DNA from 3 places in the Synechococcus sp. M16.1 genome. Region 1 is predicted to be linked to each of the others. Evidence: predicted binding sites of a transcription regulator. Region 1 holds the regulator's gene; each other region holds the start of a gene.
The links. The regulator NtcA, encoded in region 1, controls nitrogen genes in cyanobacteria. The targets are predictions, from matches to a motif close to GTANCNNNNGNTAC.
Positions count from the first base shown of each region.

Region 1 (7,786 bases):
ATTCTTGACCGAGCTGGAGCAGGGCGATCAGGCCTGGCCGGTGTGGCGTGATGAGCTCTTCCTGGAGTTGCATCGCGGTTGCGCCACCAGCCGTCCGGATCAGAAGCGCCACAACCGAACGCTCGAGCGGCTTTTGCGGGAGGCTGATGCAGTCTCAGCCCTATTGGCGATCGCAGGTCGCGACAGCGGTTGCAGCGATTGGCGCCCGCTGTTGTTTCAGCAGTTTCACGACATCCTTCCGGGAACCTCGATCCCGGAGGTGTTTGACCAGTCGGAACCGGTCTGGTGCTCGGCCCGGCGCCAGGCCCGCCAGGAACGCGATCGGCGGCTGGCAAGGCTGCCGCGTCCGGAGGACACAGCAGCGGTGTGGAGTTGGTGGGGTCTGCAGCCCTTGGCGTCCTGGTCGCCTCTGGTTCGCCTTCCTGCGGGATCGTGGTCAGCGGACGCCGCTTCACTGCCGCAGCAAAACGCCGCTGCTGGTGGTACCTGGGTGCAGCTACCGCGTCAGCACGGGATTTGTTCGGTGCCGCTCCGGCGTGAACCAGGCTTGGCGTCCTGCGCGGCTGAGCCCCGTCAGGCTGTGGTCATCACGTCGCTGGGGGCGGGAGTTTGGCGTGTGGGTAATGGTCTGATCGAGCTCGATGTCTCCGCGGCCGGACTGCTGGCTTTGCGGGATGGCGATGGACGGGATCAGTTGTCGTCTTCCTTGCAGTTGGAGCGCTATCGGGACCGGGGCGAATTCTGGGATGCCTGGGATCTTGCGGCGGACTACCGATCTCAGCCCCTGGGCGTGCTCCGTACGGATTCCCTGGAGTGGCTCGACCAGGGCCCCCTGGTGGCGCATCTGGTGCTGCGGCGCCAGCTCGGTGCCAGTTGCATGCGTCTGGACCTGCGGCTGAAGGCCGACACGCCCTGGCTGGAGCTGATCTGCGGTATCGACTGGCGCCAGCCCCATGAGTTGCTGCGTCTGGAGCTGCCGCTGGCGACCCCCGCCGTCCGCATCGCTGCCGACACCAGTGGAGGGGTGATCGAACGGCCGGCTGCACCGATCACGGCTCGGGAACAATCCCGTTGGGAAGTGCCTGTGATCTCCTGGTTCGCCTCGCAGTCGGCGGCTCCCGGAGGCGGGATGGCTGTGTTGCTGGACGGCCCCCAGGGTGTGGATTGGTCTTCAGACCGACTCGGCATTTCGCTGCTGCGGGGCCCGACCTGGCCAGATCCCAGCGCTGATCAGGGGTGGCATCGCCAGCGCTTGGCCCTCATGCCGTTCGCCGGCTCATGGAGCGATGCCGGCGTGTCTCAGGCGGCCATTGCCTTTCGTGAGCCCGGGTGGTGTGCGGACTTGCCGGCGGAGCAGCGTCAATGGTTTCCATCGCTGCCGATTCAACTCACGCCGGTGGGGTTGGAGCGCCATGCCGATGGTTGCGTGCTGAAGCTGCTCAATTCGGGAGCAGCGCGCTGTCGCTGGACCCCCGGAGCGGGGTGGAGGGTCCGCAGGGAAGCCGACTCAATGGCCGCTTCTGCCGTGGTGATCACCCCAGGAGAACTCGTCTCCCTGGTGGTGGATCAGTCCTCGTGATCGTCGAACGGGTCGTCGAGTGCTTTTGATGGAGGGCCAAAGGCCTGATACACGCCAAATCCGGTGAGTCCGAACAAAACGGCGAGCACGCCAATGGCGACGGACAGGGCTGGGGACGACGTTTCCATCACATCTCTCGACAGGATCAACCCCGAACCGGAGTCGGCCCCTACAGTATCGAGACTTCAAACCACCCGAGACCCAGCGTCGCCATGGCACAACGCACCCGTCTGGGAGACCTTCTCCGCCCACTGAACTCCGAGTACGGCAAGGTGGTTCCCGGATGGGGCACCACTCCCGTGATGGGCATCTTCATGGTGCTGTTCCTGGTGTTTCTGCTGGTGATTCTTCAGCTTTACAACAAGTCCCTCATCCTCGAGGGCATCAATGTGAACTGGAACGGCCTCGGCTGATCTGCACCCATGAACATCTTCGGCGTCGGTCTCCCCGAAATGGCGGTTATCGGCGCCGTTGCCTTGTTGGTTTTCGGGCCGAAACGCCTTCCCGAGCTTGGTCGGACTCTTGGTAAGACCCTGAAGGGCTTCCAATCCGCGTCCAAGGAATTCGAACGCGAGATCAACAAAGCCATGGCTGAACCGGAAGTTTCCGGTGAGGCTGCGAAGCCGGTTGAAGAACTTCCCCCCAGCGACTGAGTCGTTCCAGCGGTATGACCACTGATCTCAAGCTGGTGGTGGGTCTGGGAAATCCGGGTGCGAAATACGCCGGCACCCGTCACAACATCGGCTTCATGGCCCTCGAGCTTTTGGGTGAGCGCTCTGGGTTCAGTTTTCGTCAGCAAGCCAAGTTGCATGGTCTTGCAGCCGATACAGGGGTTGGTGAGCAGCGGCTGCGCTTGCTTATGCCTCAGACCTACATGAATGACAGCGGTCGTGCCATTCGTGCAGCTCTCGATTGGTTCGGCCTGGAGCCTCACCAATTGCTGGTGCTGGTGGACGATATGGATCTTCCGCTGGGTCGTTTGCGGTTGCGGGCCCAGGGCAGTGCCGGCGGGCACAACGGTTTGCGCAGCACCATTCAGCATCTCGGGACCCAGGCGTTCCCCAGGCTGCGGATCGGCATTGGTGCGCCGGCTGAGAACCCTGCCGAACGCCGCGCCCGAACGGTATCCCATGTTCTTGGTCCGTTCAGCAAGGCGGAGCAACCCTGTGTGGGCGCTGTTCTCGATGCTGTTCTGGATGGGATTCAACGTCTCCAGCGCCAGAGCTTTGAGCGCGCTGGAACCTGGATCAACGGGTTCCGCTACGACCTGGAGTCGGTCGACTGATGCCGGCACTTCCGGCGACAACGGCCCATTTGCGGGTGCTCCGCCAGTGTTTTCAAGCCAAGTGCGTGGAGGGTGAAGTTTCTGCTGGAGGGTTTGAGTGGCAGTTTTCCTGGGCCTTTGATCGCGGTGAACTGGTGGTGGAGCCATCCCTGGGACGTGCCCTGATCGAGGATGCCCTGAGGCGTTTTCTGGTGCGTTCTGATTACAGGCTGGAACCGGGGGGTGATTACACCTTCATGGTCCGGGCCAGGTTCTGAGCGAGAACGTCGGAGCAGGCTCAGGCCATTTCAGGCGGCATTGCAGGTGCTCCTCAAGCATCACCAAAGCTGCAACAGCATCAAGATCCACCGGTGGAATGCGCAGTCCTGCCGGCAGCATCCGTCGCCAACCTCGAGCCGGCCATAGTGCCCAGTAACGCTGTCTCGCCCTCAGGGTTGTTCCCTGCTCCGGAACCACGGTGAGATGGCCCAGCCGTTCCAGTCGCTGGATCCAGGCTCGGCTTCCCGTGCCATCGCCGATCAGGATGCGGTCGAGAGCTTGGTCTTGATTCCAGTGCTCCAACCAGGGTTCGACGGCCTCCGGGGCCAGCACATGCCCTTCGCGCACGAGGCCGAGCTGAAGATCGGCCAGCACAAGACCACATTTGCAGCGGCCTGGATCGATGACGGCCACCCGTTTCATGGGGAGGCCTGAATGGTGACGACGACAGGATCGGCACTGTCGCTGACCCCTGCGGAAATCACGTCCAAGACCACGCTTTGGCTGGGTCCTTCCATCAGGGTCTGGGCCAGTTGGGAGAGGGCTGATCCATCGAACTGAAGGCCTTCGGTCAGGGATCCCCGCCGCTGCACTTCGGCATAGGCCGAGGCCAGGAGAAGGTTCAACCGTGTGCGAATGCCCTCTGGAGTGCGTTCATCAGGTTGCAGTGTGGTGGTGGCCAGCACGTCTCCGCGTTGGGTCACCGGCCGGTTCGGACGCACCTCTGGGAAGGCGTAAACCGCTGTTTCACCTCGCAGCACATTGGTGGCTGAGCGCAGCGAGATCACCCAGGTCTCCGGTTTGCGGATGATGCTTTGCAGGCGTTCCACATCGCTGCGCGGAACGCGGATCAACTGGCGTTCGGGTGCTTCGCCAGGTCGCACTTTCCCGTAGGCCTTGAGATTGGCCTCCTGCAACAGCCTGTCGACAGCCTGTTTGGCCTGGTCCGGAGCATCGAGTCGAACCGTTGCTCTTGCCAAGGTCTGTCCGCTGCTGATCACCACCGATCCACGCCGCAAGGCGACCAGATTGCGTTCCAGTTCTTTGAGTTCCTTCTCACCGGCTCGGATGCGGCTGCGAACGCTGTTGAGTTCGGCTTCCGTGCGCTCGATGTCCGCATCGCGGGAGGCGATGTCCTGGCTGAGGCGTTCACGTTCGGCTTCGAGTTGGGCCAGCTCCTTCTGAAGAGGAGCCAGTTCGAGGCGCAGGGTGTTGGACCGTTGCTGCGATTGCTCGAGCTCAATGGCGATCCGTTTGGTTTCCGTTTGGGTCTTGTCCCGTTCCCGCTCGGCTGCCTCCAGCTGCTGACGGCTGTCTTGGAGTTTCTCCTGCAGGGCATCCAGTTCAAACAGGCCCACCCGCAACTGCCGGCTCACCAGAAGCATCAGGCCAAGTGAGAGTGCGCTGATCAGGCTGCCGGTCAACACCGTGATCAAAACGGCGGTGCGCCGTGGGCGCATGCTGAACAAACTCAGTCGCGCTTTGCCGACGCGGCTGCCCAAGCGGTCGCCCAGGGTCGACAGCACGCCCCCGAGCACCAACAGAACCAGGATCAGTGCCCAGCCGCTCATCGCTGCACAAGTCGGGCGATGGCAGGCCTAGCTGAAGCGTTTGGCCAGCGCGATCGGATCCAGAACCGTGATTTTCTTGCGGTCAATCTGAACCAGACCGGATTGACGCAAGTCTCCCAGCAGACGCGTGATTGTGACGCGTGTTGAGCCAATTGCTTCAGCGATGGCCTGATGGGACAGGCGCAGGTCGATGGTGATGCCCAGCTGATCTGCCACGCCGAAGTCCCTGCAAAGCACCAACAGGAAGCTCACCAGCCGGGATGACATGTCCCGATGGGTGAGGGTTTCAATCATCGTCTCGGTCTGCAGAATCCGGCTGGAGAGACCCTGAAGCAAGCGCAGGCCAACGCTGGTGTCTGCTTCGATGGCGGCCTTCACGGAGGTCGCTGGTGCCGTCACCATTTCGACCCGGGTGAAGGCCACAGCGTGATAGAAGCGGTCGGACCGTTGACCTGTCAGCAGTGACAGCACCCCGAAGAGGCTGTTCTCGCGGAGCAGGGCCACGGTGATTTCTTCTCCCGATTCGTAGACGCGGGACAGACGAACGGCTCCCCGGCGGATTAGATACACCCGTTCTGCGGGATCTCCAGGGAAAAAGATGGTTTTGTTGCGGTCCACCAGTTCAGTGCTGGCGCCATCGAGATCCCGGATGATCTCCAGCAGAGAGCGGTTGGCGGGCTCTGCGCTGGGAGCTGGAGCCACCATCTGCGGGGCGTATCGGCTGAAACCTCGGCTACTGGTCATGACAACCCCCTGGTGAAGCGAAGTTACGGAGCCGGCGGTGGCCGCCATGTAGCGGTTATTACGTAACGCTGCTGTGCTCGTTGAAGACCTGGCGTTGCGCCTGCATCAGGGATGTCAATCCCGGCTCCGCTAAATCCAGCAGCTCATTGAGTTGGCTGCGACTAAAGGGCGCTCCCTCCGCAGTCCCCTGGATTTCCAGCAGACGGCCATCGCCGGCCTGCACAACGTTCAGGTCCACCTCGGCTCGACTGTCTTCGCTGTAGTCCAGATCCAGCAAGGCTTGGCCATCAACCAAGCCAACGGATACGGCTGCCACCTGATCGACCAGGGGAGATCGCTCCAGCACTCCTTGTTCCACCAGTGATCGGCAGGCTTGGTCCAGGGCGAGCCATGCCCCGGTGATCGAGGCCGTCCGGGTGCCGGCGTCGGCTTGGATCACGTCGCAGTCGATCAGCAAGGTGCGCTCCCCTAGGCGCTCCATGTCGATCACGGCGCGCAGGCTTCGGCCGATCAGCCGCTGAATTTCCTGGGTGCGACCCGAGAGTTTCATCAGCTCCCGTGATTGCCGCTGTGGGGTGGATCCAGGCAGCAACCGGTATTCGGCGCTGAGCCATCCCAGCCCTTCTCCCTTGCGCCAGCGGGGAACTTTGTCCTCTAAGCAAACGCTGCAGAGAACAGCGGTTCGGCCGGTGTGAACCACAAGGGAGCTCAAGGCAAACCCCATGGGATTCCAGGTCACCGAGAACGGTCGCAACTGCTGCGGGCGACGGCCATCAGTGCGGCGTTCAGGGGATTGGCTCATTGGTGGTGTGCAGTTCGTCAAGCCTGGCAGGCGGTTGGTTCTCGCCCTGTCCAAACACCATGGGTGGTGTCAATCCCCTTGTGGAATGTGATCTCGCCGCTACATTCAAGGTCTTGCCGGGGTCGCCCGGACAGATGCTTCCGTGATGACCACAAGCCTCGCCGACCCCCAAGCCTTCCAGAATTCCCTGGATCGGGATCAGCAGGCTTTACAGCGGGCGGGCCTGAGGCCTTTGCCTGCCGTCACTGATCCGCCACCCCTACATCTGGTGGCTCCCGAAGGACAGGTGCAAGTGCATACGGCGCCCTATCGAGGCAGTTTTGCCAGTGTTCTCAGCCAGGCCATGCGAGCTGCCGGCTTGGGCAGTCGTGTTCTGATCAGTCAGTTCCTCAAAGGGGGCGTGCAGCAGGGACCGGCCGGCCGGGTGCAGCTCTGCGGAGGTCTGGTCTGGCTACGGCCGGAAGTGCCCCTCTGTCTCTCCTCGCCGGGGCATCCCGGTGGTGCGGAGGCGGTTGCTGAGGTTTGGTCCATTTGCCGCCAGCATCTGATCCAAGGAGATCTCGATCAGCTGGTGTTGGATGAACTCGGCCTGGCCGTGGCCTTCGGATACCTGGATGAAGCGGACGTGATTGCAGCCCTTGAGCAGCGGCCCGCCTCGATGGATGTGATCATCACTGGACCTGCAATCCCCGCCGGTGTGGTGGAGATGGCAGATCAAGTCACGGAGTTGCGCCGAGGTTTCTGATGCTCAAGTGCGATCGCTGGATCACTGAACAGGCCGGGCAGGGAATGATCGAGCCATTCCAGAGCGGTTTGGTCCGTCACCTGGAGCCGGAGCAGAAGCTGCGGCCAGTGCTGAGTTTTGGTTGCTCCTCCTACGGCTACGACCTACGCCTTTCTCCCCAGGAATTTCTGATCTTCCGGCATGTTCCAGGCACGGTGATGAACCCCAAGCGGTTCAACCCGGCCAACCTCGAACCCACTCCCCTGCATGAGGATGAAGACGGGCGATATTTCATTCTCCCGGCCCATTCCTATGGCCTCGGTGTGGCCTTGGAGAAGTTGCGGGTTCCCCCCAACATCACCGTGATCTGTTTGGGCAAGAGCACCTATGCCCGCCTTGGAATCATCGTGAACACCACCCCGGCAGAAGCGAGCTGGGAGGGTCACCTCACCCTTGAATTCAGCAACAGTTCTGGTGCTGACTGCCGCATCTATGCCGATGAGGGCATCTGTCAGCTGCTGTTTTTTGAGGGTGATCCATGCTCGACCACCTACAGCGATCGACAAGGCAAGTACCAGCACCAACCGGAACGGGTGACGCTGGCCAAGGTCTAGTGCTCTTTGATTAGGGGGCCAAACGCGCCCGGTGCAGCCTGCTCTTCTCATACCAGGCTGCAAATTCTGGGGCCCACTCCACCATGTGGGGCCACATCAGATCACAGAGCTGGCGGATCTCCAGCTGTGCATCGAGCTTGGCCCGCAGGTCCATGAAGTGCAGGAACGCCCGCAGGCTGAAGCTCACCACAAAATGCTGGCGGTAGTCG
Region 1 covers NZ_CP047954.1:248,683-256,468, forward strand. The annotation lists gene SynM161_RS01245 (glycoside hydrolase family 38 C-terminal domain-containing protein) at 1-1,579, shown strand, start outside; gene psbN (photosystem II reaction center protein PsbN) at 1,567-1,707, opposite strand; gene psbH (photosystem II reaction center phosphoprotein PsbH) at 1,792-1,992, shown strand; gene SynM161_RS01260 (TatA/E family twin arginine-targeting protein translocase) at 2,002-2,232, shown strand; gene pth (aminoacyl-tRNA hydrolase) at 2,247-2,864, shown strand; gene SynM161_RS01270 (DUF3146 family protein) at 2,864-3,121, shown strand; gene SynM161_RS01275 (resolvase) at 3,099-3,545, opposite strand; gene SynM161_RS01280 (DUF3084 domain-containing protein) at 3,542-4,693, opposite strand; gene ntcA (global nitrogen regulator NtcA) at 4,721-5,437, opposite strand; gene rph (ribonuclease PH) at 5,496-6,239, opposite strand; gene SynM161_RS01295 (cob(I)yrinic acid a,c-diamide adenosyltransferase) at 6,385-6,984, shown strand; gene dcd (dCTP deaminase) at 6,984-7,577, shown strand; gene thyX (FAD-dependent thymidylate synthase) at 7,588-7,786, opposite strand, start outside.

Region 2 (7,786 bases), 530 kb from region 1:
GGACACTGAATTACTCAAACAATCCTGGGAGAAGTTGACCCAACGTGGCTACACGCTGAATAGCCCTGCCCCTGAAGTGGTGAACATCATCACGCCGACGGGTTATTCGACTCAGATTCGATTGAAACGACTGCCCAGTTATGCCCGCTACGTGCGGTGAATTTCCACCAGCTTTTGAGCTGACGGCTTGGAATGGTGTGGGGAAGAGTCCTTACGGTCCTCGATTCCCCGGTTAATAGGGAGGAGGCCAAGTGGTCCTCGACTCCCAAGTGCAGACCCCCTCGGGCTGCAAGTTCAAGATGCGCCTGCCACTTGAGCGGTCTACTTAAGCCCTCTGTTTTCTTCAGGCTGCCCCGCCGACTCACCAAACAAAGGCTTCAAGCCACACCAACGCCACTAGTGATGCTCCTGCAATCGCCATCGGTGCCCACTGGTCACGAAGAACGCGAGTCATCGCCACAAAGCAGCTGACCCAATAAATCGCAACCAAACCAGATAGCAATCAGCACTCGGCTCTGCAGCCCCTTCCATCGGTCGGGCTGACTTCCAACAGCCTTACCGAATCAATGATGTGAGGCCACAGAACCGCGAGGAGAACGACGTTCTCCCCGAGCGATGCGGTATCCGCTGAAAACAAGTTCGTCCCTATACAAGGCTTTAGCGCGAATGCACCAACTCTTTTCAGAGATCTGAAGAGCGCAGAAAGCTACCCCTGGCAATCGCTCGTGCCAAGGGAGCTATTTCTGCCAGTTACCAGGTCGCTCTCCCGGTACTGCCTGGACAGTGTCACGTGATACGCGTCTGCTGCCTGGGCACCAAATATGGGGGCTAACGCCGGGGTTTGCAGCGACTTTTTGGACAGGTTTTAGTTTCCAGAAAATCTTCCGTGAACGTCTGTTCAGTGGTATCTCGGACTACCGACGAGACGCCTACCAGCCCGTGCCCAAAAGCCATCAGACGTCGATCATGCAACTTGCCGTTCCAGCTTGAGGAGATGTCGGCGCCCGGCTGCCGCAGCCAGCTTTTCCTCTTCTATTTCCGCCCGCAGAAACCGTTTTCTCTGGGCTGACTCGAAACCACTCAGATCTGTCTGTTTTTTGGAATGTGGTTTGGGCTTCGGTTTGTCCAAACCCATCAGCAGTGGGTGGATTCCTCTTCGGCTCATTGAACTGGCTTGATATGTGGTTCTCGCGTAGTGGCCTGCCTGACCCAGCCGCGTCGAATAAAGATCTCGATATTGGACAAGGATTGCGGTGTAGGCGACGACATTTGCACTCAAACGTCGATCACGGTTGGCTTCACCTGATCCAACGCTACGGGCTAGACATCACGACAGAGGGAGGAGAGGTGAATGCACGAAGCGGAGCTTCAACCAAAAACTCGCTGTGTATCCGCCCGAACGACAAAGGGGTTGACGCCTCCCCTATAAATGATCTGTAGCAACCGCTACCAACAACGTTCACCTCGCTTCTGCGAGGCGCAGATCACCAGGCCAAGGAACGGGGACCTGGATTTCTGAGGAACCTCAAATGACCCTGACCTATCGCGGCCAGAAGTACGACCAGCAGAAAGTGGCTGGCGCTTCCGCTAAGCCTGCTCTGACCTACCGCGGCGTTTCTTACGCCAAGTGATCAAGGCTTGATCAGACCACAAGCCCCTGCCTTCGGCGGGGGTTTCTTTTTGCCTACAAGTCAGCGCCGACATCGCAGAAGGAGATGGGCTGGGCTCCTGAGGCTGGTTGAGGGCAGGATGGATGTATGGGCAAGAAATCCAAAAAAAAGAACACGGGGAACTCGCTCGTTCTCTGGCATAAGACATTCCTCAAACGGATCAGGCAGCGGTTTGGTCTGAGCAAGTACCAAATGCTCTGGCTCACCTTTGGCAAAGGTCTTGTGATTGGTTATGTCCTGGCCTTCCTGCTTCACAGCTGATCAGCAATGGAGCTTCTTGGGTTTCTGCTGGCAGTCCTTGCGATTGCTTTTGTCTTCGCAAAGCTGATCTTCAGCCGTAAGGCTGAGAAGACTCCGAAGCGCGACGCCGAGTGGGAGGCCTATATGGAAGGCCTGAGGGACGATGCCCGCGCCAGAGGAGTGACTTTTCCTGAGGACGCTGCGAAGGCTCCAGCGTTGACGCCTCAAACGTCGATGCTTGCTGCGAAGTCACCGAAAGCTTCTGAACCGCCCTTAGTCGAAACGACTGAGTTCGGTACGGACTGGTACGTCGAGCAATGCAATGCAGGTAAGACCTCCGGCGAGATCCTCGGAATGATGTTTCCTCAGACTCTTGTCGATGGGAAGCAGACCTGGGAGGTTCTCAAGGACTCTCCGGAGAGCAAGCACGATCTTGATCTGATGCTGGCCTGTTGCAAGGCCGAGATGGAGTCGTCTCAGATCAACCTTTGGTTCCCTGCTCCTGCCTATTTCAAGCGGGTGGCAATCATCCTGCGCAAGCAGAAGGATTACGCACGCGAGATCGGAATCATTGAGCTGTATTGGCAGCTGTGTGATCGGGTTTATGAAACCAAGAGAAAGGATGGAGCTCGGGCGCAGCTGATGGCACAGCACTCGGGACTGAAAGCTGGTTTTCAAAAGCGCTACGACAAGGCCAAGCTCATGCTGGAGAAGCAGAGGGCGAAGGCTCAAGAGTGATTACTGAGCAATCGATGTACCAATCGAACGCTTGCATCAGCTCCTAAACCAACGCCACAGGCGAGACATCAGACCCTTGGGATTTCGCTGATTCTCGCGATCCTGCCAATCCTCGTAAGCAGGCAGATCAATCTCTTCAGGCAGTGGCGCCCAGCTACCTATCCACACGTTGACCTTCTCCGGATTGAGGTTGCAGGGCAACGTCTCCAGCCAGTCGATGTAGTCGCGATTCATGATCCGTGGCTAGTTGTGGAGATGAGACGAGATAGCCGAGGGAACGGCGGTCTTGGCTCGGGGGATCTGCTCGACGGCTGACTAGATCCCCCTGCGTGGAAATGGTTTGTGGCCCCGTTCTCAACCGAGGCCCGTAGTGGCGGAAAGCTCAAAAACCAACCACGGGAGGAGTTATGGAGATGGCTGAGCTCAAGAAACTGACTAAGGACAAGCGACAAGCCGTCCACCAACAACTGTCACAGTGCCAGTTGGGTAGAGATAGTGAATGTGTGAGGAAAAACGCCTCACGGGGTGGAAACAAGGTCACACTCCCGAGAGACGTTTTTGAGCCCCTGCCTTTGGCGGGGGTTTCTTTTTGCCTCGCGTTATCCACATACCAAGTGGCCCTACCTGCAGCTTCGAGCCTCGAAACGCCTCAAAAGCACTACTGCTAGTGCTTCAAGGCATAAAAAAACCCGCTGTGACGCGCACATCGGGCCAGGTGATGGGGGAACTGACAATATGGCCCAGCCATTAGCCACTGCCTAGCCCCACACTTGGTGTCTTAAGAGTCGGTACAGGACTTCACCGCACTATGTCCGGAATATGGATTTGTTGGCACTACTGAGTCCAACGAGGCTAGTTTTGTCCAGTCCGGTCGGGTGATGGGGATCAACCGAAAGGGTTAGCGACCTCGGAGAAACCTCCGGGGTTTCTTTTTGGGTAATGGCCACAAACCAAAGATCTAGCTAAGGGTTGAAATTCAACCATCCCGATTTAGATGACCTCTGGATATCCCGAAATAACGGAGCAAGATCCCTTGGTGCCCATGCAGTCTGTGGGTCACCGGGAACGACTCGCAAAGTTCGTTGGCGAATTGTGGGCACAACGCCGACACGTTGTTGAGACTCGGCGCCGTATCGATAAGAGATTTGCGGATGAGAACGACTGGTTTGTCCGCAAAGACACTGAACTCGTGGACTGAACTCCTGTCTGGCTGTGGCAAAGCCCAGACCATTAGAGCTATGACCTCAATAGAGACACGTCCCCACGAGAGGGTGGTGGGCTTGGCTCAGGTGATCTGCTCTATAGAGCTGCAGCGGATCACCCTGTCTGCGATTCCGTAGTAAGTAACGCGATTTAGCTGAAGTCAGTGCGGTTACGACGGAATTGCACCGCAACTGGCAGAGCTGGCGGTGCAGCGGAGCTTCAATCGCTCGGGGCTCCGCTTGCCTGGAATTGGATGAGGGCACTGAGCTGGATCCAGCCAGAAAAGTGCTGTGTATCCATATGAACGACAGGGGGGATGACGACCCTGTATAAAAGATCTGTAGCAACCGCTACACAACGTTCACCCCTTTTGAAGGGGCGCAGACACTCCAAGCCACGGAACGGGGACTTGGAATTTTCTGAGGAACTAACCATGACTGCTCTTCTCTACAGAGGTCACTCCTACGAGGCTCCAGCAGCCTCGCCCAAAGCTTGTATTGAGCTGACCTACCGCCGCGAGACTTACAACACCTGCCGCGAAGAAGTCGCTCACAATGCTCATCCAAGCCTGACCTACCGCGGTGTTTCCTACGCCAAGTGATCAAGGCTTAAGCAGGAGATCTCAAGCCCCTGCCCACGGCAGGGGTTTCTTTTTGCCTGCATCTAAGCACCGACTTCCCAGAAGGAGATGGGCTGGGCTCCTAAGGCTGACTGGGTCCCTTGCTCGCTGGTCGCCAACTGAAGACATGATCCCGAAGCTCATTTGGAGATAGCAAGCGAGCAGCTCTGCCCTCTCCAAGCTGAGAACCTCAAGGGAAACAGATGATGTTCTGTGTTGAACGAAGCGATGGGCCCGACATTTGGTTTCAGGAACAGTGCTTCGAGACTGAGTTCAAGGCGTTCACCAACGCCCGAGCCAAATCGCTGAATACTTTCGGGCTCTATCGAGTCATGTACGAAAGTCCCGACAACTCAGGTGAGGTGCTGAGGATTTCAAAAGGGAAAGCGATCCTGGCTGAAGATGACCGACTCGTTGGATAAGTCCTGTTGCCTAAACAGCGGAAATTCCGTGATTTGGACTGACACATCCACGGCATTGCTAGAGCAAGGGTCCAGGCAATAGCCGTGTACAACGTCGTCAAGCAAGAAGCTCCCGACCGTTGGGTCAAGGAGCTCTACTTCCAAACGGAATTCAGGGCTTACCTGTGTGCCCGCACAAAGTCGAAGGCGCTGATGTGCACTTACATGGTGGTTGACGCGACCACTAACGAAGTGACCTCGATCGTTCGTCACGGCAGGCCCCTCATCGCATGAGTGATGCTGACAGCGCCATCTGCCTGATCAGGGATTACCACGTTTAGCGCCACACTGTTGTCGTGGAAGCTCTTCTACTGCTGTTGATGGCAATGACCTTCCTGCTGCTGAGGAGGATCGTTAGAAGGTCTTATGCACGCTCCTACAAGCTTCCGCCTCAACAGGTTGATCTCGATGAACTCCGAAGGAAAGCCGGGTCATAAGGTCTATGAGAGGGCGAGCGGCAATCACCAGGCATCACGCAGCAAGCGTCAGGTGCAGATGCCGAAACAACAAATGAAGGCATGAAACGACTACTGCTGCTCTTGGTTCCACTGGTCTTGACAGATCCAGCCATTGCCTTTGATGGAGGTTGGCATGAAAAAGAGGAAAAGCCGGAACTTTCTACTGATCAATCAGAGACACTCGCAACGTATTCAGAGTTTCACCAATCCTGCATGGACATCCAAATGACCATGTGGGGAGAGGTTGCAGAACTAATTGAAGATCTGGCTACAGCACACTGCTACTGCGAATACACCAAGCTTGAGGGCTTGGCAACTATTACTTGGGCAGACAAGAATGCTGCTGACATTGAATGTGCTAACAAAGGCACAATTAGCAAAAAAGAAGCTTTCATCTGGTGGGCTCTTCCACTGCATCGTCAACGCTTAGAAGACGAGCATGAATAGTCCCAAATTCCTAGAGCTCAACCGCTAACGCCTGAGGGAAACGCTGTCTACTCTCCACTGGCATAAGCCCTGCAGCGTCTTCTGTAATCCATCAACGTCAAGCAAACGCTGCCCACTAGGCATCTGAACATGCACGTGCGCGTCCAGCCAGCCGTCATTCATGAGCTTGTAAAGCTGGGAACGGCTTTTATACCCGAGGTGCCTTGCAGCGGCACTCACAGTCATGAGTTGCATGCTCTGTCTCCCGATGTCTCTAAGTGTCCAATGTTTTGACAACCACTGTCTAGAGGGTCAACACGCCTTCGGATGACCCACGTTGATTTGGCTCAAAAGGACCCTGTTCGCGCCAATAGCGCCGTGACTGAGGACTGCTCAATGAGTCATCCGGGGGGGTAGGCACCTTCGGGGAGTCGTCATCAATAAGCTGCACTGTTGACACTGATAGTTATTACTAAGTCTATGTCTATTGAAATGGCTGATTGACCAGAGCTAGTGGTGAGTTGTCGTTGGAAATAAGACATGACTTCAGAAGCAACAGCACTACAAATGGCGCTGCCTCTGTTCAACACCAAGATCACAAGTCACAGGTGCAAGCACTGCGGAGGTAGTGGTTACAAGAAGAGCAGATATGACGGCTACATGCACGTCTGCAGCTACTGCAGCGGAACGGGCAGAAAGCTTGTCCTGACTCGGAAGTACGACATAGAAAAAGGGCCAGCCTGACGCCGACCCTAAGTTCATGGTCCTTTCAAAAGATCAGGACATTTTGGCGAAGAGCTTCTTGTGGTAATCAACCACGTCCTGACAGCCGATAACAGGAGTGAAGTCCATTTCAATGCCGAACTGAGCACGCCATGGTGCGAAGTGCTCAAAGATTTGAGCATCACTTTCAGCTTTGAAGAGGATCGTCACTCGGCCTGCGCCAGGAGCGTGCACGCGGAACAACATTTCAAAGCCATCAAAGTTGTCCAGCTTTGCCATTTCGCCTGAATCCCACAGCTCACAGAAGCTCTTGTAGGCAGCCAGTTGGCCTTCAATCTCAGGAAACACGCAATCTGCGAGATACATCTGCATGGCAAGCCAAAACCAGGGGACAGCCACGTCGTAGCCACCACCGTTGCTCTCAACTCATCAGGTGCTCGCGTCGTGACAAAAGAGATACGCGATCGGGTCCTGCATCACAACGAATGGATCTTTTATGAGGCACGCCAACACAGCAGGATTCAGACCAGCTCCAGCCACCATGCTTCCCATAAATGCAGTGATTCTGTAGAGGCATGGATTAGGCCAGGGTCAAACCTCCCACTCCGGCGCAGAACAGCACCACCCGCCAAGCCGGTTGGCGCCAACACACCAACAACACAAACGCCACCAACGCCAAGCTGAACTCAGCACCCCCGCGGATCCCTGTCTGCCAGACGGGCTGAAACAACGCCGCCAGCAGGATGCCCACCACTGATGCGTTGATGCCCAGCAGGGCTCGACGCATAGGAGCCAAACGGCCCAGGTCACTCCAGAAGGGCAAGAGCCCACCAACCAACAAGAACGATGAAAAAAACAGGGCAACCAGCGCCAATACAGAACCGGCGATGCCCTGAAGGCCAGGCTGCATATCAAAGCCAAGAAAAGCCGCGAAACTGAACATCGGCCCTGGCACCGCCTGGGCTGCGCCATACCCCGCGAGAAACTGCTGCAGGTCGATCCAACCGTTGGGTACCAAGGCTTGTTCCAGCAAGGGGAGCACCACATGACCACCACCGAACACCAAGGCACCGGTGCGCAAGAAACCACTGAGCTGCTGCACCAGCAGCGGTCTGGCCTCAGCAGACAGCCAGGGCATAGCCACGAACAGCAGCACAGCGAGACCAAGCAAAACCACCGACACCGAACGCCGCAGCGGAACCACAAGACGTTCCGGTGCCGATGGCTCCAGCTCAGGTGGCGTCAGAG
Region 2 covers NZ_CP047954.1:781,414-789,199, reverse strand. The annotation lists gene SynM161_RS04385 (hypothetical protein) at 1-160, shown strand, start outside; gene SynM161_RS04380 (DUF4278 domain-containing protein) at 1,530-1,631, shown strand; gene SynM161_RS04375 (hypothetical protein) at 1,938-2,648, shown strand; gene SynM161_RS04370 (hypothetical protein) at 2,685-2,882, opposite strand; gene SynM161_RS04365 (DUF4278 domain-containing protein) at 4,285-4,452, shown strand; gene SynM161_RS12005 (hypothetical protein) at 5,450-5,836, shown strand; gene SynM161_RS04355 (DUF3303 domain-containing protein) at 6,593-6,910, opposite strand; gene chrA (chromate efflux transporter) at 7,119-7,786, opposite strand, start outside.
Region 2: a site for NtcA is predicted at 4,192-4,205, ahead of SynM161_RS04365 (DUF4278 domain-containing protein). Genes of this name have one in related genera too.

Region 3 (7,786 bases), 320 kb from region 1:
CTGATGTGTGGAATCGGAGGGGTTTTCAACGCAGACCGTCAACAAACGGCGGATCGCCAGCTGCTGGTCAACATGGCGGCGATTCAGGCCCATCGCGGGCCTGATGGTTTCGGCGTTGAGGTGCTCGATCAGGCCGGCGTCGGCTTCTGCCATGCCCGCCTTTCGATCATTGACTTGAATGAGTCACGGGCCCGGCAGCCCTTCCTCACCGATGACGGTGAGGTGTTGATGGCCCACAACGGTGAGTTCTACGACTTCCAGCGAATCAGGGCTGACCTCACCGCCCAGGGGGTGCGCTTCAGCAGCAAGAGCGATTCCGAGATCCTGCTGCGGCTGTACCAACGCCAGGGCTTAGAGGCGACCCTGCCTCTGTTGCGCGGTGAGTTCGCCTTCGCCTTGTTTGATCGGGCCGAAGACTGCCTTTACCTGGTGCGGGATCGCTTCGGCATCAAACCGCAGTACTGGGCGATGACGCCGGAGGGTCTGGTGTTCGGTTCCGAGTTGAAGGTGCTGTTCGCCCATCCGGCGGTGGAGCGACGCTTCACCTCGGAGGGTCTGTTCCATCAATTGATGCAGACCATGGTTCCCGGCACCACGGCCTTTGCTGGGGTGCATCAGGTGAAGCCCGGCCATGTGCTCAAGGTGCAACGGGTGAACGGGCGGCTGCAGGTGTCGGAGTCGACCTACTGGGATGTCGACTTCCCGCGAAAGGACGAGCGGGACCTCAAGCGAACTGAAGCCGATCACATCGCTGCCGTTCGTGCGGCGTTGCTGGAGGCCGTTGAGCTGCGCATGGTGGCTGATGTTCCGGTGGGTTGTTATCTCTCCGGCGGCATCGACAGCTGTTCGATTCTCGGCTTGGCATCAGCCGTGAGCCAGGCACCGGTGAAGGCGTTCACGATTGGATTTGATGATGCTCGTTACGACGAGTCGCCGATTGCTCGTGAGATGGCCGAGGCCACCGGCGCTGAGCAGGATTTGATGCGGCTCTCGGGCCAGGAGCTCTACGGCCACATGGAGCGCACCATCTGGCATGCGGAGCGAACGATCTACAACACCCTGGCGGTGGCCAAGTTCTTGATGAGCCGCCACGTCAACGACGTGGATTACAAGGTTGTGATGACCGGCGAAGGCTCCGATGAGCTGTTCGGTGGCTATCCCGCCTTTCGCCGTGACATGTTTCTCCACGGTCTCGATGACCTGCCGCAGGAGGAGCGCGCCAGCTGGGAAAGCCTGTTGCAGCAGTCCAATGCTCTGGTGAAGGGGGCGATGCTGGCTGAAAACCAAGTGGATGACCCCTATCTCGACGCGGTGGTCGGTTTCACCCCCAGTTGCCTGCAGCCCTGGCTGGCCTGCGCGCCCTTGGTGCCTGAGCTTCTGGCGGAGTCCCATGCTGCAGCCCTAAAGGATTACTCCCCGGGCAAGGCGATTGCCGAGCAACTGGATGGGGATCAACTGGACGGGCGCCATGCTCTGGACAAGGCCCAGTACGTCTGGATCAAGACCATGCTGGAGGGCCAGATCCTCACCTGGGGTGGCGATCGGGTCGACATGGCCAATTCCATGGAGGCGCGACCCGCCTTCCTCGATCACCATCTGGCCGCGGTGGCGGTGCAGGTGCCGCCCGAACTGCGGATCAAGGGGAAAACCGAGAAATACGTGCTTCGTGAAGCCATGGCGGGTCTGTTGCCGGAGGTGTTGTACCGGCGTGAGAAATTCGCCTTCATGGCTCCGCCAGCTCACACGGAGCCTGAGAAGTGGGAGCAGATGAAGCAGCTCGCCGACGACTACCTCAGCGATGAGGCGATCGATGCCGCTGGTTTGTTGAGCAAAGCCGGAGTGCGCGCCTTGTTTGCCCGTCACGAGGATCCTGCCACCAGCGATGCGGAGCGTGTGCAGATGGATGCGGTGATCAATCACCTGCTGGGTGTGCAGATGCTTCATCGCATGTTTGTGGCGGAAGACGTGCCAGCCCTGGCCCGCCGGGAGGCGGACCGTTTGGGCTGGCGGGTGCTGATGCCCGTTTGAATTCTTTGGTCAGGATTAAATCGTTGCGCTAGCTACAAGGTTCCGCGGGTTTTCGGGTGAATATTGACCTCCGTTTGAACTGAAGGTCACGGCATTGCCAGCGCTCATTTCGGCTTCTCCGACCACCCCTGCAACCGGAATTGAGCGAAGCAAAGTTGTCGCACGTCCGAACCGTGACCGGCTGATCGGAACGATTGAGCAGCTGGCCAGCATTGGCGCCAAGCCGGACGGAAGCGTGTGTCGACGCGGGTTCTCGCCGGAGGATGTGCAGGGCCGTGAGTTGCTGGCCCACTGGATGAAGCAGCTCGGCATGCAGGTGCGTGTTGATGCCGCTGGCAACTTGATCGGACGTCTGGAAGGCCTCGACCCCCACCGCCCTGCCCTGGTGACCGGGTCGCACCTCGATACGGTTCCCACCGGTGGACGTTTTGACGGGGCCCTGGGGGTGTTGGCCGGTCTGGAAGCCTGCCGCGCTCTTCAAGACCAGGGCCTGCGCTTGCGGCACGGCATCGAGTTGATCGCCTTTGCCGACGAAGAGTCGACCATGGTGGGCTGCAAGGGCTTGGCGGGCACGGCCTCCGATGACCCGGAGAGCTATGCCACCAGCAATGGTCAGCCGATTCAGGACAACCTGGCGCGCATCGGCGGCCATTGGCCTTCACTGGCCTCGGCTCGACGCTCCGATGAGGCCTATGCCGCTTTCCTGGAGTTGCATGTTGAGCAGGGTGGCGTTCTTGAGCAACGCGGCGATGCCATCGGTGTTGTGGAGGGTGTTGTCGGTCAGCGACGCTTCAGCATCAATGTGAAAGGCCAGGCCAATCACGCCGGCACCACACCAATGGGGTTGCGACAAGACGCCCTCGTGGCGGCCTCGCGTCTTGTTCTTGCCGTCGAGGCGATGGCCTCCCGTCATCCCGGAGATCCGGTGGCGACGGTGGGTCGACTGGAGGTCTGGCCCAATGCCGCCAATGTTGTCCCCGGTGCTGTCGCCTTGACCGTTGACCTCAGGGATGTGGATCCGACCGACCTCGATCAGTTGGTGGAGGAGTTGATGCAGCAGGTGGAGAACATCGGTGCTGAAACGGGCTGTCCGATTGCGGTGGACCCTCAGTTCAGCGTTGATCCCACCCCCGCTGATGCTGTGGTGATGGCCACGATCGCTGAGGCCGCGGCCGATCTCGGCTTGTCCCACAGCCATCTCCCCAGCCGTGCCAGCCACGATGCCCAGGAGGTTGGCCGCCGTTGGCCGATGGGAATGATTTTTGTGCCCAGCCGGGGCGGCCTGAGTCATTCCGCTGCAGAGTTCACCAGTGACGAGCAGTGCTGGGCGGGCACCGCGGTGCTGCTGGAAACGCTGCTGCGGCTCGACCGTCAGCTGCCGTGACCTTTTCGATCCTGGCCCGGGACCCCAGCAACGGTCGCTTTGGTGTTGCTGTGGCCACCTGTCATCTGGCCGTTGGATCCACCGTGCCTCACATCCGCGCCGGGGTTGGTGCCGTCGCCACCCAGGCCCATACCAATCCGTATCTGGGGATTTGTGGCCTTGAGCGCCTGGAGCAGAGTTCGGATGCCGAGAGCGTTCTGGCCAGCCTTCTTGCGGATGATCAACACCGTGACCGGCGTCAGTTTCACCTGATCGATCTGGACGGTCGTACGGCCTGTTGGACGGGGCAGGATTGCGGCCCTTGGGCAGGGCATCGCCATCAGCGTGATCTGTCTGTTGCCGGCAATTGCTTGGTGGATGAGGGCGTGCTGGCAGCCATGGAGCAGGCCTTTCTCACCAGCGACCCCAGCTTGAAACTGGGCCGCCGCCTGATGATGGCTCTGCTGGCCGGGGAAGCGGCTGGTGGTGACCATCGTTCTCCCTTCTGCACGTCAGCGGCGGTGCAGGTGAGCGGCGAAGCGGCTTTCCCGCTGTTGGATCTGCGCGTTGATTTCCACGAGCGCGCCGTGGAGCAGTTGATGGAGGTGTACGAGCGCAGTCAGGCCCTCTGGGCCCAGGAGTGGAGGGATGAACTGTCGGAGTTGCCGATGCTCAACCGTTTGGTGGCTTAAGCATTTCACCATCGGTCACGCCATTAAAAAAGCCCTGCAACACAGCCGTGTGCAGGGCTTATCGGCAATTCATTTCCGGTGTGTTCAGCTGGGGACGGATGCTTCCCACTCCACGTTCAGGCCAGCCTGACGTGCGTCGGTGATCAGGTCATCGATGCAGTCCATGCCGAAGGCAGCCTGCCCAGACAGCAGAGCATCCCATTCCTGAGACGGAAAGTGGGTCTGCAGCCAGAACACACCGTGCACGCTGGAGGGATTCACCTGCACGAGGCCCTGGTCGAGGCGAGAAGCGATGAGATCCAACGTCGTTGCTGAAGCTGGATCTATTACGCCTCAGTTCTCGGAACTGGAATGTTCGAGTTGCTACGGATTGAGAAGTTGGCCTAGCGCGTGTAGCTCACACCGCGGTAAACGAGCTGCACCGGAGTGCGGTGGTTGTTGATCTGGCGGGCTTGGTACACGTTGCGGCGGTAAACCAGTTGCACTCCAGGCTTGCCCTGAGTGGCGTTGTTTTGCTGGTACTGCTGGCCGCGGTAGAGAAGGGTGGTCATTGGATGGTCCTCGAAGCAAGCTCAGGTCCCCGTTCCATGGCCTGAGGCGAACTGCGCTTCGCGTGATGCGAAGTGAACGATCGGTAGCTGTTGCTACAGAAATATTCAAGCTCCTGCAAATATCGAAGTGGTGTTCAGGGTGATACCTCTTCAGAAAAGTTTTTGGTTTTGTTTATTTTTGTCCGTAGGAATTAGTCGGCCTGGCTGATCTCAATCAGTTGATCGAGCACAGCATTGAAGAAGTTTCGGCCTTGTTCCTGGAGCGTGGTTCCCAGCGTGCGCCAGTCCCGGCGCAGGCGATCGGGCCCTTCAGCCCCCAGGGCGCGCACCACGTAGGCGTGGTCGTTCGCGATCCAGTGCTCAAGGGCATCGCCGTCGATCTCGAGGTGGCATTGCAGGCCAATGGCGTGGGCTCCGATCCGAAACACCTGTTCCGCGCAGTGCAGCGACGAAGCCAGCAGGGTTGCATCAGCCGGGAGGTGGATCCGATCGCCATGCCAGTGCAGCACCAGGCTGCTGCTTGGTTGCCCTATTAGCAAAGCCTCATCGCTTGGATCCGCGACCCAGTGGATTGCGCCGAGGCCCAGTTCCTTCAGCTGCTGTGGCGGTGCTCCCACCTGCAGCGGTTGCACGCTGCCCCCTGCAGCCACAGCCATGAGCTGTGCCCCCAGGCAGATGCCCAGCATCGGTCGGCGTTGCTGGTGCCAGCCCCTCAGCCAGTCCAGTTCCTGACGCAACCAGTCCATGCCCGGTTGGTTGCGATCGTTCACGCTCATCGGACCACCGAGCACAAGGGCGATGCTGTTCGCACACGTCTTCGGGTCTGGAAGAAGGTCGCCCCGGTCGGGCCTCAGGATCTTGAGTGTCAGGCCCCGCTGCCGCGCCAGTTCTCCCACCAGTGCGGCGTCTTCGTGGTCAACGTGTTGAATCACCAGCAGCGTGGGGCTCAAAGCAGCAGGTAGCGCTGGGCGAGGGGAAGCACCTCGGCGGGCTCACAGGTGAGCAGCTCACTGTCGGCGAACACCTCATAGGTCTGTGGGTCCACGCTCACCTTGGGCAGCGCTGAATTCAGCTTGAGGGCGCTCTTGCCCACGCTGCGGGTCTCCTTCACCGCCATGCAGGTGCGCTCCAGCCCCAGCTGGCGTTGGATGTCAGCATCCATCGCCGCTTCGCTCACGAAGGTGAGACAACTGGGGGCGAGGGCTTTGCCGAAGGCGCCAAACATCGGCCGGCCGTGCACCGGGCCTGGGGTGGGAATCGAGGCGTTGGCATCGCCCATCTGGGCCCAGACGATCGAACCGCCCTTCACCACCAGTTCCGGGCGAATGCCGAAGAAGCCAGGCTTCCAAAGCACCAGATCGGCGAGTTTGCCGGTTTCGATCGACCCCACTTCGCTGCTGATGCCGTGGGCCAAAGCCGGGTTGATCGTCACCTTGGCGATGTAGCGCTTCAGCCGGTGGTTGTCGTTGCGAGCGGAGTCTTCCGGCAATGCACCGCGCTGCACCTTCATCTTGTGGGCGGTCTGGAAGGTGCGGGTGATCACTTCGCCCACGCGGCCCATGGCCTGGGAGTCGCTGGCGATGATCGAGAAGGCGCCCAGGTCGTGAAGGATGTCTTCGGCGGCGATCGTTTCGCGCCGGATCCGCGATTCGGCGAAGGCCACGTCCTCGGGGATTTTCGGATCGAGGTGGTGGCACACCATCAGCATGTCGAGGTGCTCCTCGAGCGTGTTGCGGGTGTAGGGCCGGGTGGGGTTGGTGCTGCTTGGCAGCACGTTGGCCTCACCGCAGATCTTGATGATGTCCGGGGCATGGCCACCGCCGGCGCCTTCGGTGTGGAAGGTGTGAATCGTGCGTCCCTTGATGGCGGCGATCGTGTCTTCCACGAAGCCGGCTTCGTTCAAGGTGTCGGTGTGGATGCACACCTGCACATCCATCCGATCGGCCACCGACAGGCAGGCATCGATGGTGGCGGGCGTGGTGCCCCAGTCTTCGTGCAGCTTCAGGCCGCAGGCACCGGCGCGAACCTGTTCTTCTAGGGCTTCCGGCGTGCTGGCGTTGCCTTTGCCGAAGAAGCCCAGGTTCACCGGCAGGCCTTCGGCGGCCTGGAGCATCCGCCCGATGTGGAAGGCTCCGGGGGTGCAGGTGGTGGCGTTGGTGCCAGTGGCCGGTCCGGTGCCGCCGCCCATCAGGGTGGTGACGCCGCTGGCCAGGGCCGTTTCGATCTGCTGGGGGCAGATGAAGTGAATGTGGGTGTCGATGCCACCGGCCGTGAGGATGTGGCCCTCCCCAGCGATGGCTTCGGTGCCTGGGCCCACCACGATCGTCACCCCTTCCTGGGTGTCGGGGTTGCCGGCTTTGCCGATGCCCACGATGCGGCCGTCCTTGAGGCCGACATCGGCTTTGACGATGCCCCACCAATCGAGGATCAGGGCATTGGTGATCACGGTGTCGACGGCGCCCTCGGCTCGCGGGGTCTGGGATTGGCCCATGCCGTCGCGGATTACCTTGCCGCCGCCGAACTTCACCTCATCGCCGTAGATGGTGTAGTCCTTCTCGACTTCCAGGATCAGATCGGTGTCGGCCAGGCGAACCCTGTCGCCGGTGGTGGGTCCGTAGGTCTCGGCGTAGGCCTGGCGGGAGATGCGGTAGGGCATGGGTCAGGCGTCGAGGGGTCCGTTGATCTGGCCGTTGAAGCCGATGACGCGTCGTGCACCGGCGAAGGGAATCAGGTTCACGTCGCGGTTGTCGCCGGGCTCGAAGCGGATGGCGGTGCCGGCGGGGATGTCGAGCCGTTGACCGCGGGCTGCGGTCCGGTCGAACTGCAGGGCGGCATTGGCTTCGGCGAAATGGAAATGGGAGCCCACCTGCACCGGCCGGTCGCCGCTGTTGGAGACGCTCAGCGTGGTGACGGGTCGGCCTGCATTCAGTTCCAGTTCACCCGGTTCGGGGAGCAGTTCGCCTGGAATGAGAGGTGCCATGGGTTCTGCCTCAGCGAATTGGGTCGTGCAGGGTGACGAGCTTGGTGCCGTCGGGGAAGACGGCCTCGATCTGCACCTCATGGACGAGCTCGGGAACGCCCTCCATCACCTGGTCCTGACGCAGCCAGGTGGTGCCTTCCTGCATCAGCTCCGCCACGCTCTTGCCGTCACG
Region 3 covers NZ_CP047954.1:2,039,585-2,047,370, reverse strand. The annotation lists gene asnB (asparagine synthase (glutamine-hydrolyzing)) at 4-2,028, shown strand; gene SynM161_RS11630 (Zn-dependent hydrolase) at 2,123-3,412, shown strand; gene SynM161_RS11625 (DUF1028 domain-containing protein) at 3,409-4,083, shown strand; gene SynM161_RS11620 (hypothetical protein) at 4,168-4,386, opposite strand; gene SynM161_RS11615 (DUF4278 domain-containing protein) at 4,467-4,634, opposite strand; gene SynM161_RS11610 (type 1 glutamine amidotransferase) at 4,826-5,566, opposite strand; gene ureC (urease subunit alpha) at 5,581-7,290, opposite strand; gene SynM161_RS11600 (urease subunit beta) at 7,294-7,614, opposite strand; gene SynM161_RS11595 (urease subunit gamma) at 7,625-7,786, opposite strand, start outside.
Region 3: a site for NtcA is predicted at 4,718-4,731, ahead of SynM161_RS11615 (DUF4278 domain-containing protein). Genes of this name have one in related genera too.